3 regions of the Pseudomonas sp. GCM10022186 genome follow, and region 3 is predicted to be linked to each of the others. Evidence: predicted binding sites of a transcription regulator. Region 3 holds the regulator's gene; each other region holds the start of a gene.
The links. Region 3 encodes sigma-54, which starts transcription at its own class of promoters, with help from an activator protein. Its sites were predicted from a motif close to ANTGGCATNNANNTTGCTNT; they were not measured.

Region 1: the regulator sigma-54 is predicted to act here: its motif matches at 2,274-2,293, upstream of glnK (P-II family nitrogen regulator).
Region 2: the regulator sigma-54 is predicted to act here: its motif matches at 2,725-2,744, upstream of ACFPU0_RS21270 (CmpA/NrtA family ABC transporter substrate-binding protein).

The regions. Positions count from the first base shown of each region.
Region 1 is NZ_JBHSOU010000002.1:332,441-338,010, reverse strand. It holds gene ACFPU0_RS02250 (YifB family Mg chelatase-like AAA ATPase) at 284-1,780, opposite strand; gene ACFPU0_RS02245 (accessory factor UbiK family protein) at 1,817-2,080, opposite strand; gene glnK (P-II family nitrogen regulator) at 2,491-2,829, shown strand; gene ACFPU0_RS02235 (ammonium transporter) at 2,864-4,183, shown strand; gene ACFPU0_RS02230 (secondary thiamine-phosphate synthase enzyme YjbQ) at 4,321-4,746, shown strand; gene sutA (transcriptional regulator SutA) at 4,823-5,140, shown strand; gene ACFPU0_RS02220 (HAD family hydrolase) at 5,364-5,570, opposite strand, start outside.
Region 2 is NZ_JBHSOU010000063.1:44,268-49,837, reverse strand. It holds gene ACFPU0_RS21280 (CmpA/NrtA family ABC transporter substrate-binding protein) at 1-237, opposite strand, end outside; gene ACFPU0_RS21275 (ANTAR domain-containing response regulator) at 788-1,366, opposite strand; gene ACFPU0_RS21270 (CmpA/NrtA family ABC transporter substrate-binding protein) at 1,387-2,601, opposite strand; gene ppnN (nucleotide 5'-monophosphate nucleosidase PpnN) at 2,772-4,154, opposite strand; gene ACFPU0_RS21260 (2-dehydropantoate 2-reductase) at 4,434-5,438, opposite strand; gene ACFPU0_RS21255 (class I SAM-dependent methyltransferase) at 5,492-5,570, opposite strand, start outside.
Region 3 is NZ_JBHSOU010000001.1:19,700-25,269, reverse strand. It holds gene ACFPU0_RS00130 (KpsF/GutQ family sugar-phosphate isomerase) at 1-466, shown strand, start outside; gene ACFPU0_RS00125 (KdsC family phosphatase) at 466-990, shown strand; gene lptC (LPS export ABC transporter periplasmic protein LptC) at 999-1,568, shown strand; gene lptA (lipopolysaccharide transport periplasmic protein LptA) at 1,555-2,091, shown strand; gene lptB (LPS export ABC transporter ATP-binding protein) at 2,091-2,816, shown strand; gene ACFPU0_RS00105 (RNA polymerase factor sigma-54) at 2,964-4,460, shown strand; gene hpf (ribosome hibernation-promoting factor, HPF/YfiA family) at 4,545-4,853, shown strand; gene ptsN (PTS IIA-like nitrogen regulatory protein PtsN) at 4,864-5,328, shown strand; gene rapZ (RNase adapter RapZ) at 5,338-5,570, shown strand, end outside.

The DNA.
Region 1 (5,570 bases), on a different contig from region 3:
CTGCGCTCGGTGATGCTTCGTTAAAAATCGGTTCGGAATGCTCATTAACAGCTCGTTAACTCCGCTTCCTCACCGATTTTTGCCTCGCCTGACCTTCGCTCGACGACTTTTCGTACAGACCCTAGGCACTGATCCAGGGCTGGGTAGGGTGGACCACGCTTCACCGGTCCACCATTCGAGGCCCGGCATAACATCGCTGGTGGATGTAAAAAGCGACATCCACCCTTGTGGCTACTGCGTCGACATGGCATCTCCCACAGCGAACAGCCAATACGCCTCGGCTTCAGGCCATGGGCTCCGGCCGGTACTGCAGGGCTTCGCCCAGGTGATGGCGGGCGATCCATTCGGCCCGTTCCAGGTCGGCCAGGGTACGGGCCACCTTGAGGATGCGGTGGGCCGCGCGCAAGGACAGGTTGAGGCGTTCGCAGGCCTCTTCCAGCCAGTTGCGGTCGGCGCTGTCCAGGGCGCAGTGCTGGCGCAGGCCCTTGAGGTCGAGAAAGGCGTTGGCGCAGCCCTGGCGCTGGAGCTGCAAGCGTCGCGCCCGCGCCACTTCGGCCGCGGCTTCCTCGCTTCCCGGGCCGCCGCTGGTGGGCGGCTCCAGGGCGGTGGCTTCGCGGGCTACCGTCACGTGCAGGTCGATGCGGTCGAGCAACGGGCCGGACAGCTTGGCGCGGTAGCGCTGGACCTGCTCCGGGGAGCAGCGGCAGCGTCCACCGGGGTCGCCGAGATATCCACAGGGACAGGGATTCATCGCCGCCACCAGTTGGAAGCGGGCTGGGAAGCGTACCTTGTCGTTGGCGCGGGCGATGACGATTTCGCCGCTCTCCAGTGGCTCGCGCAGCACTTCCAGGACCTTGCGGTCGAACTCCGGCAACTCGTCGAGGAACAACACGCCCTGGTGGGCCAGGGTGATCTCGCCGGGTTTCGGCCGGCCGCCTCCGCCCACCAGCGCCGCACCCGAGGCACTGTGGTGCGGGTGGCGGAAAGGGCGCTGCGGCCAGGTTTGCAGCGGAGCATGGCTGGCCACCGAGTGGATGGCCGCCACTTCCAGCGCCTCGTCTTCTTCCAGGGGCGGCAGCAGGCCGGGCAGGCGGCTGGCCAGCAGGGTCTTGCCGGTGCCGGGTGGGCCACAAAAAAGCAGATTGTGCGAACCGGCCGCGGCCACCAGCAGTGCGCGCTTGGCGGCGGCCTGGCCCTGCACTTCCGCGAGGTCGGGGTAGGGTGGGCGCTCCTGTAGCAGGCCCTTCGGCTCAAAGGGCGCAAGGGGCGTATGGCCGGCGAAGTGCGCAGTGAGCTCCAGCAGGTGCCCGGCGGCCAGCACTACCAGGCCGCTGGCCAGGCTGGCTTCCTCGGCGTTCTCCTTCGGCACCACCAGGGTGCGCCCGGCGGCGCGGGCGGCCAGGGCGGCGGGCAGTACGCCCTGCACCGGACGCAGGGCGCCGGAAAGGGCCAGTTCGCCCAGGCATTCCACCTGTTCCAGGGCCCCAGCCGGCAACTGGCCGCTGGCGCCGAGCACGCCGAGGGCGATGGCCAGGTCGAAGCGGCCGCCGTCCTTGGGCAGATCGGCCGGGGCCAGGTTGAGGGTGATACGGCGCGGCGGGAAATCGAAGCCGCTATTGAGGATGGCGCTACGGACGCGGTCCTTGCTCTCCTTCACCGCGGTTTCCGGCAGGCCCACCAGGGTCAGGGACGGCAGGCCGTTGGCGAGGTGCGCTTCGACGGTCACGGCGGGGGCTTCGACGCCGACCTGCGCGCGACTGTGGACGATGGCCAGGGACATGATCACTCCTTGATCGGTCCGCCGGCCGGACCGGGATCACTCGGCCGGCGGCGGATTCAGCTTGGCTTCCAGCTCGGCCACCTTGGCCTCCAGGGCCTCCAGGCGGGAGCGGGTGCGGGCGAGTACCACCATCTGGCTGTCGAACTCGTCACGGCTGACCAGGTCGAGTTTGCCGAAGGCGCTCTGCAGCAGGACCTTGAACTGGGCCTCGACCTCGGCGCGCGGCAGCGGGCTGTCGCCACTGAACAGGCGCGAGGCGTGGGAAGCGAGGGTGTCGAGCAGGGCTTTGGGCGGCAGCATGGTGGGTTTCCGTAGGTGAATGGGCGGGAGTCTACCACGGGGCGCCGCACCCGGACCGGCGAGGGGCGGTGCACACTTTTTGAGCAGCGGCATGGGGCGTTGCGCACCCCTTTGGTGCGATATGCGCTGCGATCCAGCGGCGTTGGGCCGGCATTCGGCCAGTATCTGCTTGAAAAAAGGCACTTTCCGCAGAGCTGGCAAGAATTCTGCTTGATGCAGGGCGACGCATGCACCGATGCAGTTCCGGTGCACCGGGCGAGGCGGGGGAGTGTTTCGCCAGAAGCGGTTGGTTTTTTTGTCGGAGTGCCGAGCCAGGGCGGTCCGACGCGTTACAAAGCCAGACACTGCGCTTAGACTTGAGCCGGGTTCGTTTTTCCTGGGGCAAGTCAACCAAACACGGGAGAAGTTTCATGAAGCTAGTCACCGCCATCATCAAGCCTTTCAAGCTCGACGACGTGCGCGAGTCGTTGTCGGAGATCGGCGTGCAGGGCATCACTGTCACCGAGGTCAAGGGCTTCGGGCGGCAGAAGGGCCACACCGAGCTGTACCGTGGCGCCGAGTATGTCGTCGATTTCCTGCCGAAGGTGAAGATCGACGTGGCCATCGCCGACGACCAGCTGGATCGCGTCATCGAGGCCATCACCAAGGCTGCCAATACCGGCAAGATCGGTGACGGCAAGATCTTCGTCGTCAATCTGGAACAGGCCATCCGTATCCGTACCGGCGAAACCGGCACAGACGCGATCTAAGCCTCCGAACCCCAACGCCCCAGGAGAAAACAACATGACTCTGCGTAAGATCGCAGGGCTAGGAGCCCTTTTGTCCCTCGTCACCCCCGGCCTGGCCATGGCTGCCGACGAGGTTGTGCTGAACAGCGGCGACACGGCATGGATGATCGTCGCCACTGCGCTGGTGCTGTTCATGACAATCCCTGGCCTTGCGCTGTTCTACGGCGGCATGGTGCGGTCCAAGAACGTTCTCTCGGTGATGATGCAGTGCTTCGCCATCACCGGCCTGATCAGTATCCTGTGGGTGGTCTACGGCTACAGCCTGGCCTTCGACACCACCGGCATGGAACAGGGCGTGATCAACTTCAATTCCTTCGTCGGCGGCCTGTCCAAGGCCTTCCTCAGCGGCCTGAACACCAGCAGCCTGGTGTATGCGGTGCCTGAGAGCGTGTTCATCACCTTCCAGATGACCTTCGCCATCATCACCCCGGCCCTGATCGTCGGCGCCTTCGCCGAGCGCATGAAATTCTCCGCCATGCTGATCTTCATGGCCGTCTGGTTCACCCTGGTCTATGCCCCGATCGCCCACATGGTGTGGAGCGGCAACGGTGGCCTGATGTGGGACTGGGGCGTGCTGGACTTCGCCGGTGGCACCGTGGTGCACATCAACGCCGGTGTGGCGGGCCTGGTGGCCTGCCTGGTGCTGGGCAAGCGCAAGGGCTACCCGCACACCCCGATGGCCCCGCACAACCTGGGCTACACCCTGCTCGGCGCCGCCATGCTGTGGATCGGCTGGTTCGGCTTCAACGCCGGCTCCGCGGTAGCCGCCAACGGTACCGCCGGCATGGCCATGCTGGTCACCCAGATTGCCACTGCCGCCGCGGCCCTGGGCTGGATGTTCGCCGAGTGGCTGACCCACGGTAAGCCGAGCGCCCTGGGCATCGCCTCCGGCGTGGTCGCCGGCCTGGTCGCCATCACCCCGGCCGCCGGCACCGTCGGCCCGATGGGTGCCCTGGTCATCGGCCTGGTGGCCGGCGTGGTCTGCTACTTCTGCGCCACCAGCCTGAAGCGCAAGGTGGGCTACGACGACTCCCTGGATGCCTTCGGCGTGCATGGCGTCGGCGGTATCGTCGGCGCCCTGCTGACCGGCGTATTCGCGGCTCCGGCCCTGGGTGGCTTCGGCACCGTCGAAGACATCGGCGCCCAGCTGCTGACCCAGTTCGAAGGCGTGGCCTTCACCGTGGTCTACACCGGCATCATCACCTTCGTGATCCTCAAGGTTCTGGACGTGGTCATGGGCCTGCGGGTCAACGACGAGGAAGAGACCGTCGGCCTCGATCTGGCCCAGCACAACGAGCGTGGCTACAACCTCTGATCCCGATGATTTCCCCGTCCGGCGGAAGCCGGCGAGGCAGTCGGGAAGAAAGCCGAAAGGGCGCCGCAAGGCGCCCTTTGCTTTTTCAGCGGCCGCGCTAGAATGCCGCCCGTAAGAGCCGAGACAGGTATTTGCGGATGTGGTGGCAGACCCTGATCACCTTGCGCCCGAGGCCGCGTGGCTTCCACCTGGTCACCGAGGAAATACTGGCGGCATTGCCGGAACTGCGGCGCTGTCGCGTCGGTCTGTTGCACCTCTGGCTGCAGCACACCTCGGCTTCCCTGACGGTCAATGAGAATGCCGATCCCGCGGTACGGCGGGATTTCGAGCGGTTCTTCAATCGGCTGGTGCCCCAGGGTGAAAGCGGCTATGAACATGATTATGAAGGGCCGGACGATCTGCCCGCGCACTTCAAGGGCAGCCTTCTCGGCTGCCAGCTGAGTCTGCCGGTCCGAGACGGGCGACTGGCAATGGGCACCTGGCAGGGTGTCTACCTGGGCGAGCACCGCGACCAGGGCGGTGCGCGCAGGATTCTGGCGACCTTGCACGGCGAGGCGCCCTGAAAATTTTCCGGCAGCGTTAGAAAGCTGGCGCAGCTGGGCTATAACTAACCTGCTTTGGCAAGGCATGAGGTAGAACATGAGCGACGAAGAACTGGAACAAGACGAGCTGGAAGCGGCCGACGAGGATGACGGCGAAGAGCTGGCTGCAGCCGATGATGGCGACAGCGACGACGAAGGCGAGGTAGCTGCCCCCTCCGGGAAGGGCAAGGCCAAGGCCGCGGTCGAAGTCGAAGAGATGCCCAGCATCGAAGCCAAGCAGAAAGAGCGTGACGCCCTGGCCAAGGCGATGGAAGAGTTCCTGGCCCGTGGCGGCAAGGTGCAGGAGGTCGAACCGAACGTGGTAGCCGACCCGCCGAAGAAGCCGGACAGCAAGTACGGCAGCCGCCCCATCTGAGGTCGGCATCCGTCTAGAGAGCCCGCTGACTGGCGGGCTTTTTCATGGGCGATGGAATGTGAGGGAGAGGTTGGGGCGGGCTCTTTCTGGTGAAGGGGCGATTTCAATCGCCAAGGGCGGCGAAGCAGCCCCATGACGCCCCGCTGGCAGGCCTGCGGCCTGCTTGGCGAATGAATTCGCCCCTACAGGATTCCGGTGGGCCTGGACGTGTGATGGCCGACGCTCAATGCCACCTGGCCCAGCGCGCCAGCATCTCGGGCAGTTCCCGCAGGCTGGTGATCTCGGCGTCCGGCAACTGGTCGCCGCTCCATTCCTTGCCCAGCGGATTGAACCAGATGGCGCGCAGGCCGGCGCGGCGGGCGCCCTCGATGTCGTCGGCCGGGTGGTCGCCGATGTGCACGGCTTCCCCGGGGGCGACTCCCCCGCGCTT
Region 2 (5,570 bases), on a different contig from region 3:
GCCCTGGGTCGCGGCTACCACCACCGAGGCGCAGTCGGTGAGGGGAATGAAACCGACCTTCAGGGCGGTCTTTTCCGGTGCATCCGAGCCGGCGGCCCAGGCCGCGCTGCGCAGGAAGCCAGGGGCAGAGAGGCCGAGGGCGGTCACGCCGCCGACAGTGCCGGCAATGGCGATGGATTGCTTGAGGAAGTTGCGACGGCTGTTGTTAACCGGGTCTTTGGAATCACGTTCGCTCATCAAAGTTGTCCTTGTAGGAAGGCAAAAACAAAAACGGCGCACGCCAGGGCTCCCGATAGGGGAAGGAGCTCTGACGGACGCCGTTGTCCGTGATCCGCGGCCCACCGCCGTTGGCGCGCTACGCAAGATTCTGCAGGTGGAATTGCAAAGGCCTTGCCAGTTTGCCCGGCAGGCCCAAGGCCTGGCTGGGGCAGGCTTCGGCAGGTTATGAATGCCTTTTGAATCAGTAGCTTGCTGGTTGGATGGAGCAGAAGGGCAGGCTGGCGGGACTGGGCCATATGCGTGCGAAGGGAGAGCGGCCTGATCGGTTTTGGTTCGCTCGGCGGTTCAGGCCAAGGGTGGATGACGCTCTTTTCATCCACCACCGGAGGTGAGGTTGGCCGCGTGGGTGGAGGTGAAGATCGATTGTGTGGGGGCGAATTCATTGGCTAACGACTGCGAAGCAGCCCCTTGGCTCGAAGCCCCATGGCGGGCCTGCGGCCCGCTCAGCGAATGAATTCGCCCCCACAGAGGACAGCCAGGCTCCTGCGTGCCTGGTCGGCTCTAAAACTCAGACCCCGAGCATCTCGTGGGTGGCGATGATCTGCTCGGCCACCTGGATCAGCCGCTGCTGGCGTCCCATGGCCTGGCGGCGCATCAGGGTGTAGGCGTCGTCCTCGGCGCAGTTCTTCATCTTCATCAGCAGGCCCTTGGCCAGCTCGATGCGCTTGCGTTCGGCCAGTTGGGTGTCCCGCGCCAGCAACTGGGCGCGCAGGGTCTGGTCGGCCTCGAAGCGGGCCATGGCCACCTCCAGGATCGGCCGCAGGCGCTCGGCATGGATGCCTTCGACTATGTAGGCACTGACCCCGGCCTGGATCGCCTGGCGCATCAGGTCCGGGTCGTGGTCGTCGGTGAACATGACGATGGGGCGGGGCTGGTCGCGGCTGACCATCACCACCTGTTCCATCATGTCGCGGCCGGCGGACTCGGTATCGATCAGCACCACATCGGGGCGCGCCGCCTCGATGCGTTCGGCCAGGTCGAGGCTCAGGCCGGTCTCGTCGAGGACCTCGAAGCCGGCATCGGTCAGGGCATTGCGCAGGCGGCCGACCTTCTTCGGGGTGTCGTTGATCAGGAGAATGCGGAGCATGGCGGGTTCATCTCCAGGCATCAGAGGGCAAGGGCGGTGGCGGCGGCGCTGCGCCCATGGATGGCGAAGCTGCGGGCATAGCCGGCCGGGTCGCTGCCGTCCCAGGTGCCGCCGTCGAACAGCCGCGAGTGGCGCATGGGCTGCTCGGGTACGGCGATGCCCAGGGCTTCGGCGGCTTCCCGGTAGAGTTCGAGCTGATGCACCTGGCGGGCCACGGCGAGATAGTCCGGGTCCTCCCTGAGCAGCCCCCAGCGGCGGAACTGGGTCATGAACCAGATGCCGTCGGACAGCCAGGGCATGGTGGCCTCGCCGTCGGCGAAAAAGCGCAGTGGGTGGGCATCGCGCCAGGCATGGCCGAGGCCGTCCTCGTAGAGCCCGAGAAAGCGCGGCTGGATGGCCGAAAGCGGTGCATCGAGGTAGTCGCTGCCGCTGATCAGCCGGGCCGTGCTGCGCTTGTTCTCGTCGTTGGCATCGATGAAGCGGCTGGCTTCCAGCACCGCCATGGTCAGGGCGCGGGCGGTGTTGGGGTACTGCTCGACGAAGGCGCGGGTGCAGCCCAGCACTTTCTCCGGGTGGTCGGGCCAGATCATCTGGCTGGTGGCCAGGGTGAAGCCGCGTTTCTCGTCCACCGCCAGCGCGCCCCAGGGGCCGCCGGCGCAGAAACCATCGATGTGCCCGGCCTTGAGGTGCTGGACCATCAGCGCGGGCGGCAGCACCACGGTGTTCACGTCTTGCAGCGGGTGGATGCCCTGGGCCGCCAGCCAGTAGTAGAGCCACATGGCATGGGTGCCGGTGGGGAAGGTCTGGGCGAAGGTCAACCTTGCACCCCGCTGGCGCACGCGCGCGGCGAGGGCCCCGGCGTGGGTCACGCCGGCCTGGCGCAGGGTTTCGGAGAGGTTGATCGCCTGGCCGTTCTGGCACAACCCCATGAGGATCGCCATATCGGTGGGCGCGCCACCCAGGCCCAGGTGGATGCCGTAGACCTGGCCATAGAGCGAGTGCGCGGCATCCAGTTCGCCGCACAGCAGCTTGTCGCGCAGGGCGGCCCAGGACGTCTGGCGCTGCAGTTCGAGTGTCAGGCCGTAGGGCTGGGCGAAGCCCTGGGTGGCCGCGACTATCAGCGAGGCGGAGTCGGAAAGGGCCATGAAGCCCAGGTTCAATGTGCGCTTTTCCGGGGCATCGCTGCCCGCGACCCAGGCGAGGGCGTCGTTACGGGTGCAACTCTTGTCGGTCATGTCGTTGGTCCCACCACTGAACGAAAAAGGCGCCGCCCCGGCCACCCGGGGATTGGTGGCCGGAAACGACGCCATCGTCTGTGAACCGACTCCGCCGTTGGAGCGGGTTCTGGGGCTGGAGCGTTAGCAAGCGATGTGCCAGCAGGCCGTACCGGCTGGCGCCGGCGGGATCAAGCCGAGTTCTGCACCACCCGGTAGCAGGGCACGTAGGCCGCGCCGCCCGGCAGCTTCATCCGGTGCTGGCGAACGAAGGCCTTGAGCAGGTCGTCCAGCGGCTGCATCACCGCGGCATCGCCGTGGATCTCGTAGGGGCCGTGCTGTTCGATCAGGCGGATGCCCTTGTCCTTCACGTTGCCGGCGACTATGCCGGAGAAGGCCCGGCGCAGGTTGGCGGCCAGTTCGTGGGCGGGCAGGTCGCGGCTGAGGTCGAGGCTGGCCATGTTGTCGTGGGTGGGTTCGAAGGGGCGTTGGAAACGCTCGTCGATCTTCAGCAACCAGTTGAAGTGGAAGGCGTCGTTGCGCTCGCGGCGGAACTGCTTCACCGCCTTCAGGCCCTGGGCCATCTCGATGGCCACGGCGGCCGGGTCGTCGATGATGATCCGGTAGCGGCTCTGCGCGGCTTCGCCCAGGGTGGCGCCGACGAAGGCGTGCAACTGCTCCAGGTAGGCGGCGGCGCTCTTCGGCCCGGTGAGGACCAGGGGGAAGGGCAGCTCGCGGTTGTCCGGGTGCATCAGGATGCCGAGCAGGTAGAGGAACTCTTCCGCCGTGCCGACGCCGCCCGGGAAGATGACGATGCCGTGGCCGACGCGCACGAAGGCCTCCAGGCGTTTCTCGATATCCGGCAGGATCACCAGCTCGTTGACGATGGGGTTGGGCGCTTCGGCGGCGATGATGCCCGGCTCGGTCAGCCCCAGGTAGCGGCCGCCGTGGGTGCGCTGCTTGGCGTGGCCGATGGTGGCGCCCTTCATCGGCCCCTTCATCACGCCGGGGCCGCAGCCGGTGCAGACGTCCAGATGGCGCAGGCCAAGTTCGTGGCCGACCTTCTTGGTGTACTTGTATTCCTCGGTGCTGATGGAGTGCCCGCCCCAGCACACGACTATCTTCGGCTCCACGCCGGCGCGCAGGGTGCGGGCGTTGCGCAGCAGGTGGAAGACGTAATCGGTGATGCCCTGGGAGCTGTCCAGGTCGATGCGCCGGCTCTTCAGTTCGTTCTCGGTGTAGACGATGTCGCGCAAGGCGCTGAACAGCATCTCGCGGGTGCTGGCGATCATCTCGCCGTCGACGAAGGCATCGGCCGGCGCGTTGATCAGCTCCAGGCGCACGCCGCGGTCCTGCTGGTGGAGGCGCACTTCGAAATCCCGGTAGGCGTCGAGGATGGTCTTGGCGTTGTCGATCTGCGCGCCGGTGTTGAGGATGGCCAGGGCGCACTGGCGGAACAGCTGGTACATGCGGCCCGAGCCGGCTTCGCTGAGCTCCTGCACTTCCAGGTGGGAGAGGGTTTCCAGGCTGCCCTTGGGGCTGACCTGGGCATTGATGACGTGTCTTTTGGCCATTCGATATTTCCTTGAAGCGAAGCCGGAGTGCCAGGCAGCCACCCACGGCGGAATACGGTGCGCCCTTGTCCATGGCGCGAATTGCGGCGGTCGTTCTTATCTGTGCATTGCGAGGTTACGGATTTGTGTCGCGGAGATTCTTCTCAGGTCCCAGGGTCAGGTAATAGCGAGATTAGTGTCTGTCTGACAAGGAATTTCTTGGCGATGTCTCTTCCGTACGGCACTTCACCCAAGGGTGGAAGTCCACGAGCTGGAGTTCCACCACCGGGGTGATCCCGATCAGCCCCGCACCTGCGCCAGCAGGGCATCGCCCGACCAGTTGCGCTGCCCGCCCCGCTCCGCGGCATGCACCAGTTGCAGCAGCCTGGCGTTGACCGGTGCCTCGCGGTGCAGGCTGTGGGCGAGTTCGAGGATCTCCCCCTGCAGGTAGTCGATTTCCGTCTTGCGTCCGGCGACGAGATCGTCCTGCATGGAGGAGCGGGCCAGCGGATCGAGGGCGAGCATGCGTTTCGCCGCCAGGCGGAACAGCGCGTCAGGGGCGTCCAGCAGGGTTGGAATCCATTGCGCCGGCAGCGGCGTCAGGCGGGCGAGGTGCTGGTGTTTCGCTTCCATCAGGGCCAGGCCTTCCCGTTGTGCGGCCGCCAGCACCTGGCGATAGGGGCGCTGCAGCAGTTCGTCGCGCAGGGGCAGGCCGGAGAGGGCGTTCACCGCGTTATTGAGGTTGAACAGCAGCTTGGCCCATTGCACGGCCTGGATGTCCTGGTGTTGCACCAGGGGCAGGCCGGCGCGCTCGAATGCCGACAAGACCGGGTCGAGCAACGGCGAACGCCCGACCTGGAGGGTGCCCTCCGAGCCCTGGTGGAAGTGGCCGGGGGCGATCTGCGCAACGTTGAAGGGGACTGACCCGAGCAGCACCTGCCGATCCGGCAGGTGGCTGGCCAGCAGTTCGCCGTTATGCAGGCCGTTCTGCAAGGTCAGCAGCGGGGTGGATGCGCCGAGGTGGGGAGCCATGGCGTCGGCGGCGCTGGCCGTATCCCCGGATTTCACCGTGACCAGCACCAGGTCGGCGTCGGCCACTGCCGACGGGTCTCGGGTGAAGTCGACCATGTCCGGCGCCAGGCGGGTTTTCCAGCCATGCAGGTCGCTGAGCGTCAGGCCTTGCCGGGCCACGGTTTCCAGCATGTGGCTGCGGCCGATGAAGCGCACGCTGGCGCCGCCGGTCACAAGGCGCCCACCTATGTAGCAGCCTATGGTGCCGGCCCCGAATATCGCGATGGATGCCACGTCGGTTCTCCTGTTTCAGGCTTGCAATGCCGTTCGGGCGGACGCAACGACCGCTACTTGCGTGCTTCCAGGATCAGGTTGAAGGGTGTTTCCGTGGCCCGGCGGAAATGCGTGAAACCGGCCTCTTCGAAG
Region 3 (5,570 bases):
CATCGCCCTGCTGGAAGCCCGAGGCTTCACCGCGGAGGATTTCGCCTTCTCCCACCCCGGCGGCGCCCTCGGCCGTCGCCTGCTGCTGAAGGTCGAGAACATCATGCACGGCGGTGACAACCTGCCCAACGTCGTCCGCGGTACCCCGCTGCGCGAGGCGCTGCTGGAAATGACCCGCAAGGGCCTGGGCATGACCGCCGTGCTGGAAAGCGACGGCCGCCTTGCCGGCATCTTCACCGACGGCGACCTGCGCCGCACCCTGGACAAGGGCGTCGACGTGCGCCTGGCCAGCATCGACGAGGTCATGACCGCCCACGGCAAGACCGTGCGCCCGGACATGCTCGCCGCCGAAGCCCTGAAGATCATGGACGACCACAAGATCAACGTGCTTGTGGTGGTCGACACGGACGACCGCCCCATCGGCGCCCTGCACATCCACGACATGACCCGCGCCGGAGTGATCTGATGAGCAATGAACTGCTTGCCCGCGCCAAGTCGGTCCGCCTGGCGGTGTTCGACGTCGACGGCGTGCTGACCGATGGCCGCCTCTACTTCCTGCCCGGTGGCGGCGAATTCAAGACCTTCAACACCCTCGACGGCCAGGGCATCAAGATGCTGATGAACGCCGGCGTGCGCACCGCCATCATCAGCGGCCGCCAATCCGAGGTGGTCGAGCGCCGTGCGCAGAACCTCGGCATCCAGCACCTGTTCCAGGGTCGCGAGGACAAGCTGGTGGTACTCGACGGCCTGCTCGCCGAGCTCGGCCTGACCCATGACCAGGTCGCCTACCTGGGCGACGACCTGCCCGACCTGCCGGTGATCCGCCGCGTCGGCCTCGGCATGGCGGTGGCCAGCGCCGACGCCTTCGTGCGCCAGCACGCCCATGGCGTCACCCAGGCCCGCGGTGGCGAAGGCGCGGCCCGCGAATTCTGCGAGCTGATCCTGCGCGCCCAGGGCAGCCTGGAAGCGGCCCAAGCCGCCTATCTCTGAGGCCTGCCATGTCGAAGAACTTCCGCCTGGCGCTGATCCTGACGCCCATCGCCGCGCTGCTCATCGCGCTCGGCTACTGGAACATCCGCCCGGAAAGCTTCATGGACCGAACGCCAGCCCAGGGCAATGAAAACGCCATCGACTTCTACGTCGAGAACGGCAAGAGCACCCAGTTCCAGGCCGACGGCAAGCTGCATTACGAAATGACCGCCACACACCTCGAACATATCAAGGCCACTGATGTCACATTGCTGACCAATCCCGACCTGCTGCTGCATCGCGGCACGGCCTTCCCCTGGCACGTGCAGAGCGAGCGCGGCGAAGTCGGCCCCGAAGGCAAGCAGGTTGAACTGATCGACAAGGTCAGGGTGGCCCGCACCGATGCCAAGGGCCGTCCCACCATCCTGACCACCAGCCGCCTGACCGTGTTCCCCGACGAGGAATATGCGCAGACCCAGCAAGCCGTTAGAATCGAGGCGGCAAATGGGGTGACCACGGCGAATGGAATGAAAGCGTACTTGAATGACAGCAGGATGCTCCTGCAGTCCAACGTAAGAGGCCAGCATGAGGTTCGTTAAAACCCTCCCCCTGTTGCTCAGCCTGGGCGCCGCACTCGGAAGTGCCGCCGCCTGGGCACTGCCTTCTGACCGCGATCAGCCGATTCGCGTGCAGGCCGACAGCGCCGAGCTCGATGACAAGCAAGGTGTCGCGGTCTACCGCGGCAATGTGGTGATCACCCAGGGCACCCTGAAGATCACCGGCGACACTGTCACCATCACCCAGGACGCCAACGGCGACGTCGAAGTCTTCACCTCGGTGGGCAAGCCTGCCTACTACGAACAGAAGCCGGCGGTGGACAAGGAAATCGTCAAGGCCTATGGCCTGACCATCCAGTACTTCGCCGCCAACGAGCGCATCATCCTGCTCGACCAGGCCAAGGTGGTCCAGGAAGGCAACACCTTCGAAGGCGAGAAGATCGTCTACGACACCCAGCGCCAGATCGTCAATGCGGGCCGCGCCACCGGCGCCAATGTCAGCACTCCGCGACCGCGGATCGACATGGTGATCCAGCCGAAGAAGAAAGAGCAGAAAGCACAGTAATGGCGACCCTCAAAGCCCAGCACCTGGCCAAGAGCTACAAGAGCCGCCAGGTGGTCCGCGACGTCAGCCTGTCCATCGACAGCGGTCAGATCGTCGGCCTCCTCGGCCCCAACGGCGCGGGCAAGACCACCTGCTTCTACATGATCGTCGGCCTGGTGAGGGCCGACCAGGGCCGCGTCCTGATCGACCAGCAGGACGTCACCCACCAGCCCATGCACGGCCGCGCCCGTGCCGGCATCGGCTACCTGCCGCAGGAAGCCTCGATCTTCCGCAAGCTCAGCGTCGCGGACAACATCATGGCGATCCTCGAGACCCGCAAGGACCTCGACCGCGCCGGACGCCGCAAGGAGCTGGAAAGCCTGCTGCAGGAATTCCACATCAGCCACATCCGCGACAGCCTCGGCATGAGCCTGTCGGGCGGCGAGCGCCGCCGCGTGGAAATCGCCCGCGCGCTGGCCACCTCCCCCAAGTTCATCCTGCTGGACGAACCCTTCGCCGGCGTGGACCCGATCTCCGTGGGCGACATCAAGCAGATCATCCACCACCTCAAGGCGAAGGGCATCGGCGTGCTGATCACCGACCACAACGTCCGCGAGACCCTGGATATCTGCGAGACCGCCTACATTGTCAGTGAAGGCCAACTGATCGCCGAAGGCGATGCCGAGGCCATCCTGGCCAACCAGCTGGTGAAGGACGTCTACCTGGGCCACGAGTTCCGCCTGTAACCGCAGGCGAATTCGTCTGCCGGACGACTTGCGGTAACTAGGAAAATCCTTCAAGGTCAGGCATATAATTTGCTTCTGGTGGCGCTCAACGCGCCCTGTAGTGGATGGCGCGCGAGCGCCGGCGAATAAGGTGCTAAGCCCCCTGCCATGAAACCATCGCTAGTCCTCAAGATGGGCCAGCAGCTGACGATGACCCCGCAGCTGCAACAGGCCATCCGCCTACTCCAACTCTCCACCCTGGACCTGCAGCAGGAGATCCAGGAGGCGCTGGAATCCAATCCCATGCTCGAACGGCAGGAGGATGGAGACGACTTCGACACCTCCGACCCCATGGCCGAAGGCGACCAGCTGCCCAACCCCGGCAGCCAGGAAGTGAACTTCCAGGAGTCCAGCGTCGCGACCAATGCCGAAGCCCTCGAAGATGGCGAATGGCATGAACGCATTCCCAGCGAGCTGCCCGTCGACACCGCCTGGGAAGACGTCTACCAGACCAGCGCCAGCAGCCTGCCGAGCAACGATGACGACGAGTGGGACTTCACCTCGCGCACGTCGGTGGGTGAAAGCCTGCAGAGCCACCTGCTCTGGCAGCTCAACCTGGCGCCCATGTCCGATACCGATCGGATGATCGCGGTCACCCTGATCGACTGCATCAACAACGACGGCTACCTCGAGGAATCCCTCGCCGAGATCGCCGAATCCTTCGACGCCGAGCTCGGCATCGAGCTGGATGAAGTCGAAGTGGTGCTGCATCGCATCCAGCAATTCGAGCCCGCCGGCGTCGGCGCCCGCGACCTGCGCGAATGCCTCGTCCTGCAACTGCGCCAGTTGCCGTCGAACACCCCCTGGCTCGGCGAGGCCCAGCGCCTGGCCGGCGACTACCTCGACCTGCTCGGCAGCCGCGACTACAGCCAGCTGATGCGACGCATGAAGGTCAAGGAAGACGAGCTGCGCCAGATCATCGAACTGATCCAGGCCCTCAACCCGCGCCCCGGCTCGCAGATCGAAGCCAGCGAACCCGAGTACGTGGTACCGGACGTCATAGTGCGCAAGCACAACGAACGCTGGCTGGTGGAGCTGAACCAGGAGGCCGTGCCGCGCCTGCGGGTCAATCCGCACTATGCCGGGTTCGTCCGTCGCGCCGACTCCAGCGCCGACAACACCTTCATGCGCAACCAGCTCCAGGAAGCGCGCTGGTTCATCAAGAGCCTGCAGAGCCGCAATGAAACCCTGATGAAAGTCGCCACCCAGATCGTCGAGCACCAGCGCGGCTTTCTCGAGTATGGCGAAGAGGCGATGAAGCCCCTGGTGCTGCACGACATCGCCGAAGCAGTGGGCATGCACGAGTCCACCATCTCGCGCGTGACCACCCAGAAATACATGCACACTCCACGCGGCATCTACGAGCTGAAGTACTTCTTCTCCAGCCATGTCAGCACCTCGGAAGGCGGCGAATGCTCGTCTACCGCGATCCGCGCCATCATCAAGAAACTGGTCGCAGCGGAAAATCCGAAAAAGCCGTTGAGTGACAGCAAGATCGCTGGTTTACTGGAGGCACAGGGCATTCAAGTGGCCCGTCGCACAGTAGCCAAGTATCGCGAGTCCCTTGGGATAGCGCCTTCCAGCGAACGGAAGCGACTGATGTGACGCGGAAATTGACCCACGCCAAAGTGTTCCGGTGGCAGGCCCGTTAGCCTGTCTCTTCTACACGGGCAATAAGGAGAAAGCGGTATGCAAGTCAACATCAGTGGACATCAACTGGATGTGACCGACGCCCTGCGCAACTACGTTGTCGAGAAGTTCGACCGTCTGGAGCGCCATTTCGACCGAATCACCAACGTGCAGGTGATCATGAACGTCGAGAAACTCAAACAGAAAATCGAAGCCACTTTGCACATCGCCGGCGGCGAAGTCGTTGCCAACGCGGAACATGAAGACATGTACGCGGCAATCGACCTGCTCACCGACAAGCTCGATCGCCAACTGATCAAGCACAAGGAAAAGCAGCTTAACCGCCAGCAGGGTGCTACCGCCCGCTGACCCCTTCCCCATGATTCGACTCGAGCAAATCCTGACCCCCGGCCGTTCCCTGGTGAACGTGCCGGGTGGCAGCAAGAAACGTGTTCTGGAACAGATCGCCAAGCTGGTCGCCCGTGACCTTCCCGACCTCGATAACCAGGATATCTTCGAGAGCCTGGTTTCCCGGGAGAAGCTCGGGTCCACCGGCTTCGGCAATGGCATTGCAATTCCCCACTGTCGTCTCACCGGTTGCACGGCGCCTATCAGCGCCGTGCTCCGCCTCGACGCTCCGATCGATTTCGACGCCATCGATGGCATGCCCGTGGATCTGCTGTTCGTCCTGCTGGTCCCGGAAGCCGCCACCGACGAACACCTTGAACTGCTCCGCCAGATCGCCAGCATGCTCGACCGTAGCGATGTGCGCGAGCGCCTGCGGCAGGCTCCGGACAGCACCAGCCTGTACCAGGTGGTCGTGGACGTTCAGAGCGGACGCTAGGGCCTCGCCATGCGCCTGATCATCGTCAGCGGCCGTTCCGGGTCGGGCAAGAGTACCGCCCTCGACGTTCTCGAGGACCACGGTTTCTACTGCATCGACAACCTGCCCGCCGGCCTGCTGCCCGAACTGGCCGAACGCGCCCTCCTGCACACGGAGCTGCTGGAGCCGAAGGTCGCCGTGTCGATCGACGCGCGCAACTTGCCGAGCCAGCTGCAACGCTTCCCCGAACTGCTGGTAGAGGC